DNA from 2 places in the Streptomyces sp. WMMB303 genome. Region 2 is predicted to be linked to the other one. Evidence: riboswitches for the same ligand, from Rfam matches in the RefSeq annotation. Region 2 holds a riboswitch; the other holds the start of a gene.
The links. A riboswitch is a leader RNA that binds a small molecule or an ion and turns the genes downstream of it on or off. The one in region 2 is predicted to bind S-adenosylmethionine.

Region 1 (8,343 bases), 1.4 Mb from region 2:
CGGCGACCGGCACGGAGGAGGCGCCCAGCTCGCGGGCGAGGACGTAAGCGCCGACCAGGGCGAGGCTGGTGCCCTGGCCGGAGAGCGGCGAGGGGCAGTACCCGGCGTCGCCGACCAATGCGAGGCGGCCCCGCGTCCAGTGGTCCATGCGGACTTGCGCCATGGGGGCGAAGTAGAAGTCGGGAGCCGTGTGCATCGCCTCCAGCAGGGTGCCGGTGTCCCCTCCGAGAGCGGCCGTGTGCGCGGCCAGCAGCGCCTTCTGCTGCTCGGTGTCGCGGTGGTCGTAGTCCAGGGGCGGCGACATGAAGCCGAGCGTGGCGCGCAACTCGGCGTTCCCGCGGACGGGGTAGAGGCAGTAGCTCGAGTGGATGCTCGGCACCCTGGACGAGTGCGGCCTCGCCCCGGCGACCGCACTCGATCTGAACGCCCTGCTCTACAGCCATGTCCTGGGGCTGGCCCTCCAGCACGAGCGGGAGACCGCCGCCGAGAGCAGCACCGGTCTGACGGAGGACGCCTGGATGGCACAGCAGGCGGCCACCCTCGCGTCGCTGACGGCCTCCGGCGCCCACCCGACGTTCGCGCGCCTCCTCGACGCCCTCGGGGACGACGGCTACGAACTGCGTCTGGACGGCCTCTTCGAGACCGGGCTGGCCGCCATCCTCGACGGCGTGTCCCGGCTCGTCGAGGGACGGTAATCCGCTCGCGCCCGCATCCGGGCTTCGGCACCCTTGGGTCATGGAAGCCGACATCTGGCCGCTGTACGGGCTGCGCCTGACAACTCCGCGCCTGGAGCTGCGCCTTCCGGACGAACGGACCCTCGTCGAGATGGCACGGCTCGCCTCCGGGGCTGTGCATGCCGACTCCGAGATGCCCTTCAGCGTCCCGTGGACCGCCGCACCTCCCGCCGACCGCGCCCGCGGCTGCTTCCAGCACGTCCTGGGCACCATCGCGGGCTGGCGGCCGGAGGGGTGGACGCTGAGCCTCGCCGTCCTGCACGGCGGCCGGGTGATCGGACGACAGGATCTGAGCAGCACCGACTTCGCCGTCGTACGGGAGACGCACACCGGCTCCTGGCTGGGTGTGGAGCACCAGGGCCGGGGTTTCGGCACCGAGATGCGCGCCGCTGCGCTGCATCTGGCGTTCGACGGGCTCGGAGCGCGCGGCAGCGTCTCTGCCGCGATGACGGACAACCCGCGCTCGCGGCGGGTTTCGGAGAAACTGGGTTACCGGCCGGACGGTCTGCTGACCGAGTCCGTACTGGGCCGGGCCCGCACTCTCGAACGGTTCCGGCTCGACCGGGCCGGCTGGGAGGCGCACCGCGCGGTACCGGTGGAGACCGCGGGACTCACAGCCGCCGCTCTGGCACTCTTCGGAGTCCGCGCGCCGGGCGCGGACGCAGCAGCACCGGACGAACCCCCGAGCGAGAGGACCGCGTCATGACCACACCGAGCGAGGGCCACACGATCACCGTCGAGGAGGGCACCGAACGCGTGCGTGTCGTCACCCGCGACGGCAGGGTGCTGGCGGAGAGCAGCCGGCCGCTGCTGCTGCGCGAGACCGGCTACCCGGTGCGGTACTACCTGCCGCCCGAGGACGTCCGCACCGACCTGCTCGCGCCGTCCGACACCCGCACCCGCTGCCCCTTCAAGGGCAGCGCCGCCTACTGGTCGCTGGCCGACGGCACGGCCCAGGATGTCGCCTGGTCCTATCCCGAACCCCAGGACCGGGTGGCGGCCATCGAGAAGCACCTCTGCTTCCCGGACGTCCAGGTCAGCTGACGGCCGCAGGAGCCGATGCCGGCTGAGAGCCGGAACCCGGATCCGATGCCGGGCCGGACAAGCCGGAAGGGCGGGCACCCCGTGGGATGCCCGCCCTTCCGCCGCCCTCGGCGGGCGGTACTGCCTGTGTGCGGCTCGGACTCAGAAGTCCATGCCGCCCATGCCACCGGCGGCAGCCGCGTCGGCGCCCGCGGCGGCCTTCTCCGGCTTGTCGGCGATGACGGCCTCGGTGGTGAGGAAGAGCGCCGCGATGGAGGCGGCGTTCTGCAGCGCGGAGCGCGTCACCTTGGCCGGGTCGAGGATGCCCTCGGCGATCATGTCGACGTACTCGCCGGTCGCCGCGTTCAGACCGTGGCCCGGGGTCAGGTTGCGCACCTTCTCCACGATGACACCGCCCTCGAGGCCGGCGTTGACCGCGATCTGCTTGAGCGGGGCTTCCAGAGCCAGCTTGACGGCGGCGGCACCGGTGGCCTCGTCGCCCGCCAGGTCCAGCTTCTCGAAGACCGAGGAAGCCTGCAGCAGGGCGACGCCACCGCCGGCGACGATGCCCTCCTCGACGGCCGCCTTCGCGTTGCGGACGGCGTCCTCGATGCGGTGCTTGCGCTCCTTGAGCTCGACCTCGGTGGCGGCACCGGCCTTGATGACGGCCACGCCGCCGGCCAGCTTGGCCAGTCGCTCCTGGAGCTTCTCGCGGTCGTAGTCCGAGTCGCTGTTCTCGATCTCGGCGCGGATCTGGTTGACCCGGCCGGCGACCTGGTCGCTGTCGCCCGCACCGTCGACGATGGTGGTCTCGTCCTTGGTGATCTGGACCTTGCGCGCCCGGCCCAGCAGGTCGAGGCCCGCGTTCTCCAGCTTGAGGCCGACCTCCTCGGAGATGACCTGACCGCCGGTGAGGATGGCGATGTCGTTGAGCATCGCCTTGCGGCGGTCGCCGAAGCCCGGGGCCTTGACGGCGACGGACTTGAAGGTGCCGCGGATCTTGTTGACGACCAGCGTGGACAGGGCCTCGCCCTCGACGTCCTCCGCGATGATCAGCAGCGGCTTGCCCGACTGCATGACCTTCTCCAGCAGCGGAAGGAGGTCCTTCACGTTGCTGATCTTGGAGTTGACGATGAGGATGTAGGGGTCCTCGAGCTCCGCCTCCATGCGCTCCATGTCGGTGGCGAAGTAGGCGGAGATGTAGCCCTTGTCGAAGCGCATGCCCTCGGTGAGCTCCAGCTCGAGCCCGAAGGTCTGCGACTCCTCGACGGTGATGACGCCTTCCTTGCCGACCTTGTCCATAGCCTCGGCGATCAGCTCACCGATCTGGGTGTCGGCCGCGGAGATGGAGGCGGTGGAGGCGATCTGCTCCTTGGTCTCCACGTCCTTCGCCTGCTCCAGCAGAGCGGCGGAGACAGCCTCGGTGGCCTGCTCGATACCGCGCTTGAGGGCCATCGGGTTGGCACCCGCGGCGACGTTGCGCAGACCCTCGCGGACCAGCGCCTGGGCGAGCACGGTGGCGGTCGTCGTGCCGTCACCGGCGACGTCGTCCGTCTTCTTGGCGACCTCCTTGACCAGCTCGGCGCCGATCTTCTCGTAGGAGTCCTCGAGCTCGATCTCCTTGGCGATGGAGACACCGTCGTTGGTGATCGTGGGGGCGCCCCACTTCTTCTCCAGAACGACGTTGCGGCCCTTGGGGCCGAGCGTGACCTTGACGGCGTCGGCAAGCTGGTTCATGCCACGCTCAAGACCGCGCCGCGCCTCCTCGTCAAAGGCGATGATCTTGGCCATGTGGGTTGGTCCTCCCTGGCTTCCCCCATGCGTCGAGCGCAAGGGGAGGGTTGGATTGCTCCGGACCGCGTGGCGCCCGCGACGGACGGCCTGAGACCCGGCGGTTCCTTCCCCACCCGGCTGCGGCCTCACCGACCCGGTCCTTCTTTGTCACTCTCACTCGCAGAGTGCTAACCCAATGATTAGCACTCGGGCATGGAGAGTGCAAGCGACGGCGAAGCCGTCTCCGGGTGGGGTGGCGGTCGGGTGACCCGGGGGCGCGAGCCCCACGGACGGCGGACGAGGGACAGCGGACAGCAGACAGCGGAGAAGGGGCCGCACCCTCGGGCGCGACCCCTTCTCCGCTGTGTCTGCAGCTCTGCGCAGTCCGGCGACACTCAGCCGGTCACGCGGACCATGTCCGCCTGCGGCCCCTTCTGACCCTGCGAAATCTCGAACTCGACCCGCTGCCCTTCGTCGAGAGTGCGGTAACCGTCCATCTGGATCGCGCTGTAGTGGACGAACACGTCCGCACCACCGTCGACCGCGATGAAGCCGTACCCCTTCTCCGCGTTGAACCACTTGACGGTGCCCTGAGCCATTCCTAACTCCCCTATTACTGGCCCTTGCGCGAGCCCGCACTTCGCGAACCCGGGTCAGACCTCACCCCCATGAGCAAGCGGGGGCGTGCGCCGGAACGCGTCGACCGCCGCTGAATGTATCTGCACGGACGCCCTGTGCAACAGGTCAATCGGACGAGAATTCTGGGCACGGCTGATCGGAAATAAGCCTCAACTGGGCCTGAAGCAGGGCAAGTCGGGCCAGACATTTGGAGTCTTCGCGACAATTACCGTCCGGTTTTCGACCGTAACTTGTCCCGTTGTCATCGCGGCGCCGTCCCGTCCGCGGCCGTGCCCGACGCGGTCCGTGCGGCGGTCGGCGGGTGCCGGGTGGGGGAACTCCCGTCACTCTACCGCCTCCCGAAACACGGAATCGCCCCCTCCGTTTCCCTTCGGAGAGGGCGACCCCGTGCCGTAGGCCCTGCTGGCGAGCGGTGGTGCGGAACTCGGCCGGCCGGCGGCGGACGGACCGATCCGACGGGCGAGCGGGCGACCGACCGGTCAGCCGCCGGCGACCGCCGGAATGATGGAGACCCCGGTGCCGTCCGGGGTGGGGGTCTGCAACCCCTGTTCGAAGCGGACGTCGTCGTCGTTGACGTAGACGTTGACGAAGCGGCGCAGCTTCCCGGCGTCGTCCAGGACACGGGCGGAGATGCCCGTGTGGTTCTTCTCCAGGTCCGCCAGCACCTCGGCGAGGGTCCCGCCCTCGGCGCTGACCTCGGCCCGACCGCCCGTGTAGGTGCGGAGGATGGTGGGGATCCGGACGTTGACGCTCATGTCGATCTTCCTCACGTGTAGGGGACGCGTCCCAGGGGCCCGCTCCGGCACTCCCGGTGCGGAACACCGGGCAAACACCGGGGGGCGGATTTCAGCCGTTCGGGGCGCCGCGGGCGTGCGAGGCCCGCGGCCCTCGAGGCGCCGCGGTGCTCCCGGGGCGCCGCACGCCCCGGGAGACCCCGGTCAGGCCAGACCGGCCTCGCGGAAGGCGGCCAGGTTGGGGCGGATCACGGCGGTGGGCCGCGCCGTGGCGGCCACGGCGTCGAGGGTCTTGAGTCCGTCGCCGGTATTCAGGACGACCGTCGTGAGCGTCGGGTCGATGGCACCGGACTCGATCAGCTTGCGGGTCACGCCCAGCGTGACGCCCCCGGCCGTCTCCGCGAACACCCCTTCGGTCCGGGCGAGCAGCGAGATCGACTCCACGATCTCGGCGTCGTTCACGTCGTCGGCGGCGCCGCCCGTGCGCGTGCAGATGTCGACCACGTACGGCCCGTCCGCCGGGTCCCCGATGGCCAGCGACTTGGCGATGGTGTCCGGCTGCTTGACCGGCCGGACGGCACCGGTGCCGTCCTTGTACGCGCGGGACACCGGCGAGCAGCCCTCGGCCTGCGCGGCGTAGATGCGGTACGGCTTGTCCTCGACGAGGCCGAGCCGGATCAGCTCCCGCAGCCCCTTGTCGATCTTCACGAGCTGGCAGCCGGAGGCGACGGGGATGACGAGCTGGTCGGGAAGCTGCCAGCCGAGCTGCTCGCAGATCTCGTACGCCAGGGACTTCGAGCCCTCGGCGTAGAACGGCCGCAGATTGACGTTCGTGAAGCCCCAGCCCTCGCCCAGCGGGTCGCCGATGAGTTCGGAGCAGAAGCGGTTCACGTCGTCGTAGGTGCCGTCGATCGCGACGAGCTCGCCGCCGTAGATCGCGGCCATCACCACCTTGGACTGCTCCAGCCCGTCCGGGATGAACACGCACGAACGCAGTCCGGCCCGGGCGGCGGCGGCGCCGACCGCCCCGGCCAGGTTGCCGGTCGAGGAGCAGGAGAGGGTGCTGAACCCGAAGGCGCGCGCCGCCTCCAGGGCAATGGCGACCGGGCGGTCCTTGAAGGAGTGGGTCGGGTTGCCGGAGTCGTCCTTGACGTAGAGGCCGCCGGTCACGCCCAGTTCGGCGGCGAGCCGGTCGGCCTTCACCAGCTGGGTGAGGCCGGGGTTCAGGTTCGGCTTCTCGGCGACGTCGGCAGGCACCGGCAGCAGCGGCGCGTAGCGCCACATCGAGGCGGGCCCGGCGGCGATGCGCCGCCGCAGCTCCTCCGGGTCACCGGAGGGGAGCTCGTAGGCCACTTCCAGCGGACCGAAACACTCCAGGCACACGAAGCTGGGGCCCAGCTCGGTGCGGGTGCCGCACTCACGGCAGGAGAGGGCCACTGCGGCGCCGAGGTCGTAGGGGGTGCTTCCGGCGGTGCCGGTGGAGGTGGTGCTGTTCGCTGCAACTGTCTGCACAGCCATGGAGGCGAGGCCCTTTCTCCTCATCTTCCCCGTGGCGTATCTCGTCACGGGCCGGAATTGGCACCGTCCCCACGAGGCGGTCTCGCCGTTGAGTCCGCGTACGCGCGGATCGCGGGATGGTTGCCGGGGCTTCAACGGGCCGTTCCCTCTGCCCCTCTGGATGAGCTGCACTATGGCTACGGGCGGCCGACAGCCGCCCGGGCGTTTGTGTCGCGGCGCCCCCGAGATGCGGAGGTCACCTGCGTTGTTCAAGACTGTAACCGACGGCGGTCACGCTTGAGGGGGACGTCCGAACCGCGAGATGGATCTTCCACTGCCCGTCCTCCCCGGTCCGGGGGCGGTAACGGTACCGCCGGGCGCTACCGGCCCGCCCCGCCACCGACTCACCGGACCGCCCGACCAGCCCGACCACGGATCCGACCAGCCCGACTACAGGAAGGCGCGCACGTGCTCGATGAAGTGGGCCGCTGGCTGCGGCGCCGTTCCTGGCGTGTCGCGGACCGGCCCCTGGAGAACCTGCTGGCGGCCAAGCGGCGCACCGGCACCACCGTCAGCGTGGTGCTGCCCGCGCTCGACGAGGAGGCCACCGTCGGCGACATCGTCTCGGTGATCCGCCGCGACCTGGCCACACCGCACCCCGGCACCGGGACCGCGCTGGTCGACGAGCTGATCGTGATGAACTCCGGCTCCACCGACCGGACCGCCGAGGTCGCCGCGGCCGCGGGGGCCGAGGTGGTGCACCGGGACGAGGTGCTGCCCAGGCTGCCGCCCCGCCCCGGCAAGGGCGAGGTGCTGTGGCGTTCCCTGCTGGCGACCAGCGGCGACATCGTCTGCTTCGTCGACGCCGACCTGCGCGAATTCTCACCGGACTTCGTCACCGGCATCGTCGGGCCGCTGCTGACCGAACCGGACGTGCACCTGGTCAAGGCGATGTACGACCGGCCGCTGCGGGACAGCCCGGCGGGCGGCGGGCGGGTGACCGAACTGGTGGCGCGTCCGCTGCTGAATCTGCACTGGCCCCGGCTGGCCGGCCTCGTCCAGCCGCTGGGCGGCGAGTACGCGGCGCGCCGTTCGCTGCTGGAGCGGCTGCCGTTCCCGGTGGGCTACGGAGTGGAGCTGGCGCTGCTGGTCGACACCCTGGAACTGCTGGGGCTGGACGCGCTGGCCCAGGTCGACGTGGGGGTCCGGCTGCACCGCAACCAGGACGGGCAGGCGCTCGGCCGGATGGCGACCGCCATCCACGCGGCGGCCGAGCGCCGCATCGCCCGGGGCCCGGCGACGGTGGACGGCGCGCGCAGCGGGATCGAGGCGCTGTCGGGCGGCACGGCGCTGACCCAGTTCGAGCGGGACGGTACGGGATGCTTCGTCCCCCGCGGCCACCTGGTGGACGTCGAGGAGCGCCCGCCGATGCGCACCGTGCCCGAGTACGGGCAGCGGATGGCGGCCTGACCGGTGCGGGGGTACCCCTGTCCGTGTTCCGGGGCCGACGGGCACGTTTGAGCGGTTTCGGCGGCGGCTAGGCTCGCGGCATGGCCGCTGGAGGAACACCGTCCGGAGCATCACCGCAGGCAGCAGGAGCGCGGGCAGCACAGGAGACCCCCGGAGCGCCGCAGACGGGGGGAGGCTCGGCGCGGGTGCTGGTGGCGTCCAACCGCGGCCCGGCGTCCTACACGCGCGCGGAGGACGGCACGCTCTCCGCCAGGCGCGGCGGCGGCGGGCTGGTGTCCGGACTGTCGGCCATCGGTCCGGAGGCGGACGCGCTGTGGGTGTGCGCCGCACTCGGCGACGGCGACCGCGAGGCGGCCCGGGCGGCGCGGGGACGACTGGACACCGGGGACACCGGCGGGCAGCCGGTGCGGATGCTGGACATCCCCGCCGACACCTTCGAGGCGGCCTACCACGGCGTCGCCAACTCCGTACTG
Region 2 (8,343 bases):
CCATCGAAGGCGTCAGCGAGGTCTACTCGGTCACCGGTGCACACGATCTGATCGCCATGGTCCGCGTCGCCCAGCACGACGACCTCGCCGACATCATCCCCGGCCGGATCAGCAAGGTGCCCGGCGTGGAATCCACCGAGACCCACATCGCCTTCCGCACCTATTCCCAGCACGACCTCGAGTCGGCCTTCGCCATCGGCCTGGACGCCTGAGCCGGCCCGCCTCCGGCGGCGGGCCGGAAAGTCAGCGGTCCCGCCCGACCGGCGCCCGCGGTACGGCCGCGGGCTCCGGGACGCAGCGGCCGCCTTCCGTACGGTAGGTCCAGCGCGCACCGTCCCGCACCAGCTCCCGCACAGCGGTGACGAACCGGTCCACATGCTCGTCCGGCGTCCCGGCGCCGAAGCTGACCCGGATCGCGTCGAGCGCGGGCGCCTCGCCGGCCGAGGAGCCGGCCGGCCCGCCGGACGCCGACCCGGGCGCGCCGCACTCGCCGGGCGCGTCTCCCCGCCGGCCGAGCAGAGCGCGCAGCAGCGGATGGGCGCAGAAGAGCCCGTCGCGGACCCCGATCCCGTACTCGGCGGAGAGCGCCGCCGCGAAGTGCGAGCTGCTCCATCCCTCGACGACGAAGGAGACCACCCCCACCCGGTCGGCGTCCTCGCCGAACAGCGAGAGAATCCGCACCCCGGGCAGCTCCGCCAGCCCGCCGACGAGCCGGGCCAGCAGCTCCTCCTCCCGCGCCACGAGGCGGTCGAACCCGGTCTCGGCCAGCGCCCGGCAGGCGGAGGCGACGGCGTACGCGCCGATGACGTTGGGCGAACCGGCCTCGTGGCGGGCCGCAGTGGTGTGCCATTCGGCGTCCACGCCGCCGTCCGCGGCGCGGACCACGCGGCGACTGGCGCCCCCGCCCGCCAGATACGGCTCCGCCGCGCTCAGCCAGTCGGCGCGGCCCGCCAGCACCCCGGCGCCGAACGGCGCGTACAGCTTGTGCCCCGAGAAGGCCACCCAGTCCGCCTCCAGCTCCGCCAGGCTGACCGGCCGGTGCGGGGCGAGCTGCGCCGCGTCCAGGACCAGGCGGGCCCCGTGCCGGTGGGCGGCGCGGGCGAGCTCACGCACCGGCCACACCTCGCCCGTCACGTTCGACGCGCCGGTCACGCAGACCAGCTTGGGCCCGGCCGGCGCGGCGTGCAGCGCCGACTCCAGCGTGGCGACCGCCTGTCCGGGCGAGCGGGGCGCGTCCAGATACGTCACTTCGTGGGCCCGCCACGGCAGCAGCGCGGCATGGTGCTCGGTCTCGAAGACGAACACCCGGGTGCCGGCCGGCAGCGCCCCCGCCAGCAGGTTGAGCGAATCGGTCGTCGCCCGGGTGAAGACGACCTGGTCGCCCTCGCGGCAACCGAGGAACTCGGCGACGGTCCGCCTGCTCTGTTCGAACAGGTCCGTCGACAGTTGCGAGAGGTGGCCCGCGCCCCGGTGCACGCTGCCGTAGTACGGCGCGTACGCCGCCACGTCGTCCCACACCCGCTGCAGCGCGGGCGCGCTCGCCGCGTAGTCCAGCGCTCCGTAGGTCACCTCCCCACCGGTGACCAGCGGCACGCGGACGTCGCGGCCCAGAACGGGAAGCGGGGCGGACCCCTCGGTACAGGAATCAGAAACCGGTGCAAAAGGTGCGGTGAACGGCATGGCGGGACCTCCGGACGGGGTGAGCGCAAAGGGGCGCCTGACGGCGCGGCGAAACATGACAGAACGTCAGAAGGGGGCCGGAAACGGGTGTTCGGTGCTGCGGTACTACCCGTCGGCCCTAGCGCATTCGCTTGCTCACGGAGGACTCCCTCGAAGACCAGGACCCCTGGCGTGAGGGATCCGCGCTTGCCGCAGACCTTGCTGTCCTACGGCCTGGTCATCACCCGGGGCACCCCGCCACGGACGGAGGGTTGCCGGACAGCGGGCCGGGGCCTTTCTCGCTGTCGCTCGTGACCTGCGAGGGAGTATGCCACACCCCCGCGACTCCCCTCGCCGGGGGGCGTCTTCGCGGGGTCGGTTCCCCTCTCCGCGGGATGCGCCGCGTTGTGGGGGCACCCCCCTGATTCTCGCCTGCCGCCGAGGGGCCGTGTCGGCGCCGCACCAGGAAGGCAACCGACGGGGGCACCCCGCGGAAGTCGGGGCGCGGCCCCGACCGTCCCCCGGGGCGGGGGCGTGTCAGGGGGTGCAGGCCGTGGTGGGGTCGAGGGCGATGCGGTACCCGCGTTTGGTGACGGTCTGCACCACAGAAGGCGCACCGAGAGCCGCTCGGAGACGCCCGACGGCGGCCTCGACGGCATGCTCGTCGGTTCCCCCGCCGGGCAGGCACCCGAGCAGGTCGGCGCACGAAACCACCGCTCCGGGGTGACGCGCGAGCGCCCGCAGCACGGCCATGGGCGTCGGGCTGATCGGCCGCAGTTCGCCGTCGAGCAGGGCGGCGGTGCCCCGCACCTCCAGCGTGTGTCCCGCCGCGGGCAGCACCGGCGCGGTGGCCGGCAGCCGCTCGCCCAACAGCCGGACGAGGGCGCCGACCCGGAACCGCTCGGGCCAGTAGGCGGGGATGTCCCGGGCGAGCAGGGGCGCGGCGGTGACCGGGCCGACGCAGGCGACCTGGGTGCGGTCGCGCAGCGCCCGGGTCAGGTCCTCGGTGGCGCCGTGTTCCTCGGCGCGGGCGTAGAGCCCGGCGGCGGCCAGAGCGCTGGTGAAGGTGAGGGCGTTTACGCCGCCTGCCAGGACGGCGTCGATGAGCCGGTCGAGGGGGTTGGGGTCGACGGGGCCCGTCCACCGGTACACGGGCACCGGCACGACCTCGGCGCCGGCGCCGCGCAGCGCGTCGAGGAAGTCCCGCAGCGGTTCGCCGTGGAGCTGGACGGCAATGCGGAGTCCCTCCAGGTCCTCGCGGGCGAGCAGGCGTTCGAGGACTTCGCTGGAGGACTCGGAGACGGGGGACCAGGCTTCGCGGAGTCCGGCTGCGCGCAGCGCCCCGCACGCCTTGGGTCCACGGGCCAGCACCTCGCTCCGGGCGAGGGCGGCGCGCAGGGCCTCGCCCTCCCCCCAGCCGTCGGCGGCCTCCATCCAGCCGCGGAACCCGATGCCGGTGGTGGCGACGGCCACGTGCGGCGGCCGGGCCACCAGTTCCTTGGTGGCGTCGCGCAACTCCTCGTCGTCGGCGAGCGGGACGATACGCAGCGCGGGTGCGTGGACGACCTCGGCGCCGCGCCGCTCCAGCAGCGCACCCAGCTCCTCGGCCCGGCGCGCGGCCGTGACCGCGACGGTGAACCCCGCCAGCGGGGGAACGGACCCCGTGCGGCTTCGCGACGGTCGAGGTGCCGACACCGCGTCTCCTCTCGATTCCTCATCTGGGCGCTGGGGGCCTTCCATACTCACCCGACCAGCGTTTCCACCGTATTTCGCCGGGCCGAGACCTCGATCACTCCGCCGGTCAGCCGCACGTCGTGGACGGGGAGACGGACGGTGTCGTCCTCCAGACAGCGGCCGGTCGCCAGTTCGAAGGTCTGCTTGCCGAGGGGGCCGGTGACGACGGGGACACCGGCCCGGTCGCCGACGATGCCGTGGCAGATGACGGGTGCCCCGCTGAAGGGGTCGAGGTTCCCCAGCGCGTGGAGCTCGCCGCCGTGCAGCCGGAAGAGGGCGACGGCCGTGCCGTCCGGCAGCAGTGCGGCGCGTCCCTGGTCGGCCGGGAGGGCGTCCAGCGGGCAGAGCGCCGTCCAGACGGGTGCGGCGCCGGTCATCGGGTGCTCACCTCCGCTGCGGCGCGGGCGGCCGGCAGTCCGAGGTCCACGGGGACGGGCTGGTCGCGTTCGACGGCGAAGGAGATCGCCGGGTCGGGGGTGCCGGGCGCGTTGACGAAGGAGGTGAAGCGGGCGAGCTTGGCGGGGTCCTCGAGGACGCCGCGCCACTCGTCGCGGTAGTCGGCGACGTGCCGTGCCATGGCGGCGTCCAGGTCGGCGCAGATGCCGAGCGAGTCGTCCAGGACGACGGCCCGCAGATGGTCCAGGCCGCCTTCGAGGGATTCCAGCCAGGCGGCGGTGCGCTGGAGGCGGTCGGCGGTGCGGATGTAGAGCATCAGGAACCGGTCGATGGTGCGCACCAGGGTGTCGTGGTCCAGGTCGGTGGCGAGGAGTTCGGCGTGTCGTGGGGTGAAGCCGCCGTTGCCGCCGACATAGAGGTTCCAGCCTTGTTCGGTCGCGATGATGCCGAAGTCCTTGCTTCGGGCCTCCGCGCACTCGCGGGCGCAGCCGGAGACACCGGCCTTGAGCTTGTGGGGTGCGCGCAGCCCTCGGTAGCGCAGTTCCAGTTCGACGGCGAGGCCGACCGAGTCCTGGACTCCGTAGCGGCACCAGGCCGAGCCGACGCAGGATTTGACCGTGCGGACGGCCTTGCCGTAGGCATGCCCGGACTCGAAGCCCGCGTCGGTGAGCCGACGCCAGATGGCGGGAAGCTCCTCGAGCCGGGCGCCGAGCAGGTCGATGCGCTGACCACCGGTGATCTTGGTGTAGAGGCCGAAGTCGCGGGCCACCTCGCCCAGCACGATGAGCCGGGCCGGGGTGATCTCGCCGCCGGGCACCCGGGGTACGACGGAGTAGGTGCCGTTGCGCTGCATGTTGGCCAGGTGGCGGTCGTTGGTGTCCTGGAGTCCGCCGCGTTCGCCGTCCAGGATGTGGGTGCCGCTGTCCCGAGACGCGAGGATCGCGGCGACGGCGGGCTTGCACACGTCGCAGCCGCGGCCGCGGCCGTGTTCGGCCACAAGCCGGGAGAAGGTGGTGATGCCGGTGGCGGCGACGATCTCGAACAGCTCGGCGCGCGAGTGGTCGAAGTGCTCGCACAGCGCCGTGGACTGCTCGACGCCGGCCGCTTCGAGGATCTGCTTGAGGGCGGGGAGGCACGAGCCGCAGCCGGTCCCCGCCTTGGTGCAGGACTTCAGCGCGGGAACGTCGGCGCAGCCCTGTTCGGTGACGGCCTCGGTCAGCTCATCCTTGGTGACGGCGTGGCAGCTGCAGATCTGCGCGCTGTCCGGCAGTCCGGCGACGCCGACCCCGCCGGGAGGTGCCCCCGCGCCGCCCTCGGACTGCGGCGCCAGCAACACCGACGGGTCGGCGGGCAGTAGGCTGCCGACCAGGGGGCGCAGCAGCGGGTAGCCGGAGGTGTCGCCGACGAGGATGCCGCCGAGCAGGGTCCTGGCGTCGTCGGAGACGACGAGCTTGCCATAGGTGGCGGCGACCGGGTCGTTGAGCACGACTTCCAGCGCACCGGGGGTGGTGGCGTGCGCGTCGCCGAAGGAGGCCACTCCGACGCCGAGCAGCTTGAGCCGGGTGGCGGTGTCGGCGCCGGGGAACGCGGCTTCGCCGCCCAGCAGCCGGTCGGCGACCGTCTCGGCCATGGCGTAGCCGGGCGCGACCAGCCCGAGGGTGCGGCCCTCGACGCAGGCGACCTCGCCGACGGCCCACACCCGCGGATCGGTCACGGAGCGGCAGGCTCCGTCGACCACGACTCCGCCGCGCTCCCCCACCTGGAGTCCCGCGTCCCGGGCGAGTTCGTCGCGGGGTCGCACCCCGGCCGCGAAGACGACCAGGTCGCTCTCCAGGAAGGTGCCGTCGGTCAGTTCCACTCCGGTGGCGGCTCCGGTGCGCGCGTGGGTGGCGACGCCGCGGGTCCCGGTGCCGGTGTGGACGGTCACGCCCAGTTCGCCCACCATCCGGCCCAGCAGTGCGCCGCCGCCCTCGTCGAGCTGGACGGCCATCAGGTGCGGGGCGAGTTCCACGACGTGGGTGGTCAGGCCCAGCAGCCGGAGCGCGTTGGCGGCCTCCAGACCGAGCAGCCCGCCGCCGACGACGACGGCCCGCCCGGTCGCGGACCCGGCTGCCGCGGCACGGATGTCCTCGATGTCGTCCAGGGTGCGGTAGACGAGGCAGCCGGGGGCCTCGGCGCCGGGCAGCGGCGGGACGAACGGCCGCGATCCGGTGGCCAGGACCAGGGCGTCGTAGGGCACCCGGGCGCCGGAGGCGGTGTGTACGGTGCGTGCGGCGCGGTCGAGGGCCGTCACCGGGTCGCCCAGTCGCAGCCCGACCCGTCCGGGGTCGTGTTCCGGCAGCCGCAGCGCGCTCTCGTCGACGCCTTCGAAACAGGAGGAGAGGGCCACCCGGTCGTAGGCCGGGCGGTGCTCCTCGGCGAGCACCGTGATCTCCCAGCGCCGCTGGGTGTCCCGGGAGTCCAGGGCTTCGACCAGCCGGTGACCGACCATGCCGTGCCCGACGACGACGAGCCTGCGGGCGTCCGCGGTGCCGGGGTGCGGGGCGCTGCTGCCCTCCGGGGGCCGGATTCGGGTCATGGGAATCTCCTCGGAACGGTCGTGGCGGGGATGTCGCGGCGGGTGGAGGGGGCGGTCTCGGCGAAGCGGGCGGCGAGCTTCTCGACGACGCCGCGGCAGCCGCCGCAGCCGGTGGTCGCCCGCGTGGCGCCGGTCAGTTCGCGGGTGGACCGGGCGCCGTCGGCCCAGGCGGTGCGCAGCGCGCCCTTGGTGACGCTGTTGCAGCGGCACACCGTCGCGTGGTCGGGCAGGTCGGCGCCGGCCCCGTCCGCCGTGCCGGGCGGGAGGGCCCGGCCGAGCATGAGGGCGAGCCGGTCGGAGGGGGCCGGGGCGCCCTGGTCGTAGAGCTGGACGAGTCCGGCCGCCGCGTCGGGCAGGCCGAGCAGGATGGCGCCGGTGACCCGGTCGCCGTGCAGCACCAGCTTGGCGTACCGCTCCCCGGTCGGGTCCTCCAGGCGCAGCACCTCGGGGCCGCCGTCCGGGCGGTCGCCGTCCCGGGTGTCGCCGTCCGCGGTGTCCTCCACGAACGGGTCGCCGAGGCTGGCCAGTTCGACTCCGGCGGCCTTGAGCCGGGTCACCCGCGGGGTGCCCCGGTAGCGCGCGGCCGGGTCGGCACCGGTCAGCCGCGCGGCCAGGACCGCGGCCTGTTCCCAGCCGGGCTGCACCAGGCCGGGGCCGGCGTCGGCGCAGTCGCCGAGGGCGTGGACGTCCGGGTCGGAGGTGGTGAGGGTGTCGTCGACGGCGATCCCGGCCGGTCCGGCGGCCAGTCCGCAGGCCCGGGCGAGCCCGGTCTCGGCGCGGGTCCCGGTGCACAGGAGCAGTCCGGCGGCGGGCAGCACGCTGCCGTCGTCCAGGTGCAGTCCGGCTTCCGGCTCCCAGCGCACCGCGGCGGTGCCCAGCCGCTGTTCGACGCCGGTGCGCCGCAGCACGCGGCTCAGCACACGCGCGGCGGGCGCGTCCAGCTGTCGGTCCATCAGATGTCCTGCGGCGTGCACGACGGTGACCCGGACGCCGCGGGCCACCAGGGCCCGGGCCGCCTCCAGCCCGAGGACACCGCCGCCCAGCACGGCGATCCGCGAGCCGCACGCCCGGGCGCGGTCGGCCAGCCGGGTCAGGTGCCGGGCGTCGGCGAGCGTGCGCAGCGCGGTGACGCCGCGGGCCGGTACCGCCGTGTGCGTGCCGCCGTCGTCCGGTCGGGCGGTCAGCCCGGGCAGTGGGGGCAGCACCGGGCGGGCGCCGGTGGCCAGCACCAGCCGGTCGTAGCCGACCTGCCGCCCGTCGGCGGTGGTGACGGTGCGGGTGGCGCGGTCGACGGCGGTGACGGTGGTGCCGGTGGCGAGCGAGCCCGGATCGGCCGGCTCCGGCACCAGATCGGCCTCGGTGAGCGAGCCGGTCAGCAGGTTGGGCAGCAGCACCCGGTTGCAGCCGCCGACCGGTTCCGCGCCCAGCACGGTCATCCGCACCCGGCTGCGTGCCGGATCGCGGCGCAGCGTCTCCTCGTACAGCCGTGCGCCGACCATGCCGTTGCCGACGACCACCACGTCCAGCGCCCTGCTCACGCCGCTCCCTTTCCAGTCCGTGCGCTCTCCCCGTCCGCTGCGGCCGCTGCGGCCTCTCCGCATGCGCGGCCCGGGCGCGGCCCGACGCCGTCCCCGTCGGCGGGCTCCAGCCGGACGGCGCTCAGCTTGAACTCCGGCATCCGGCTGACCGGGTCCAACGCGGGGTTGGTGAGGGCGTTGGCGGCTCCGTCGCCGGGGAAGTGGAAGGGCAGGAAGACCGTGTCGGGACGCAGGGTCGGGACGCAGCGGGTGCGGGCGAGGACGGCGCCGCGCCGCGAGACGATCCGCGCGGTGTCCCCGTCGGTGAGACCGGCGCGGCGGGCCGTGTCCGGGTGCACCTCGACGTAGGGTCCGGGCCCGGCGGCGGCCAGTTCGGGCACCCGGCGGGTCTGCGCTCCGGACTGGTAGTGCTGCAACTGCCGCCCGGTGGTGGCGTAC

Region 1: it holds a riboswitch for S-adenosylmethionine, as region 2 does, so the genes downstream of both, thrC (threonine synthase) here and P2424_RS07315 (aminotransferase class V-fold PLP-dependent enzyme) in region 2, are expected to answer to the same signal.

The regions. Positions count from the first base shown of each region.
Region 1 is NZ_JARKIN010000001.1:3,047,904-3,056,246, forward strand. Features, by position in the region: gene P2424_RS13570 (FAD-dependent monooxygenase) at 1-379, opposite strand, end outside; gene P2424_RS13575 (TetR/AcrR family transcriptional regulator C-terminal domain-containing protein) at 369-695, shown strand; gene P2424_RS13580 (GNAT family protein) at 736-1,440, shown strand; gene P2424_RS13585 (DUF427 domain-containing protein) at 1,437-1,778, shown strand; gene groL (chaperonin GroEL) at 1,920-3,548, opposite strand; gene P2424_RS13595 (cold-shock protein) at 3,926-4,129, opposite strand; gene P2424_RS13600 (MoaD/ThiS family protein) at 4,649-4,924, opposite strand; gene thrC (threonine synthase) at 5,108-6,421, opposite strand; SAM riboswitch class I at 6,439-6,588, opposite strand; gene P2424_RS13610 (glucosyl-3-phosphoglycerate synthase) at 6,869-7,870, shown strand; gene P2424_RS13615 (trehalose-6-phosphate synthase) at 7,951-8,343, shown strand, end outside.
Region 2 is NZ_JARKIN010000001.1:1,613,347-1,621,689, forward strand. Features, by position in the region: gene P2424_RS07310 (Lrp/AsnC ligand binding domain-containing protein) at 1-212, shown strand, start outside; gene P2424_RS07315 (aminotransferase class V-fold PLP-dependent enzyme) at 244-1,680, opposite strand; SAM riboswitch class IV at 1,858-1,976, opposite strand; gene P2424_RS07320 (uroporphyrinogen-III synthase) at 2,197-3,399, opposite strand; gene nirD (nitrite reductase small subunit NirD) at 3,402-3,770, opposite strand; gene nirB (nitrite reductase large subunit NirB) at 3,767-6,367, opposite strand; gene P2424_RS07335 (FAD-dependent oxidoreductase) at 6,364-7,905, opposite strand; gene P2424_RS07340 (molybdopterin oxidoreductase family protein) at 7,902-8,343, opposite strand, start outside.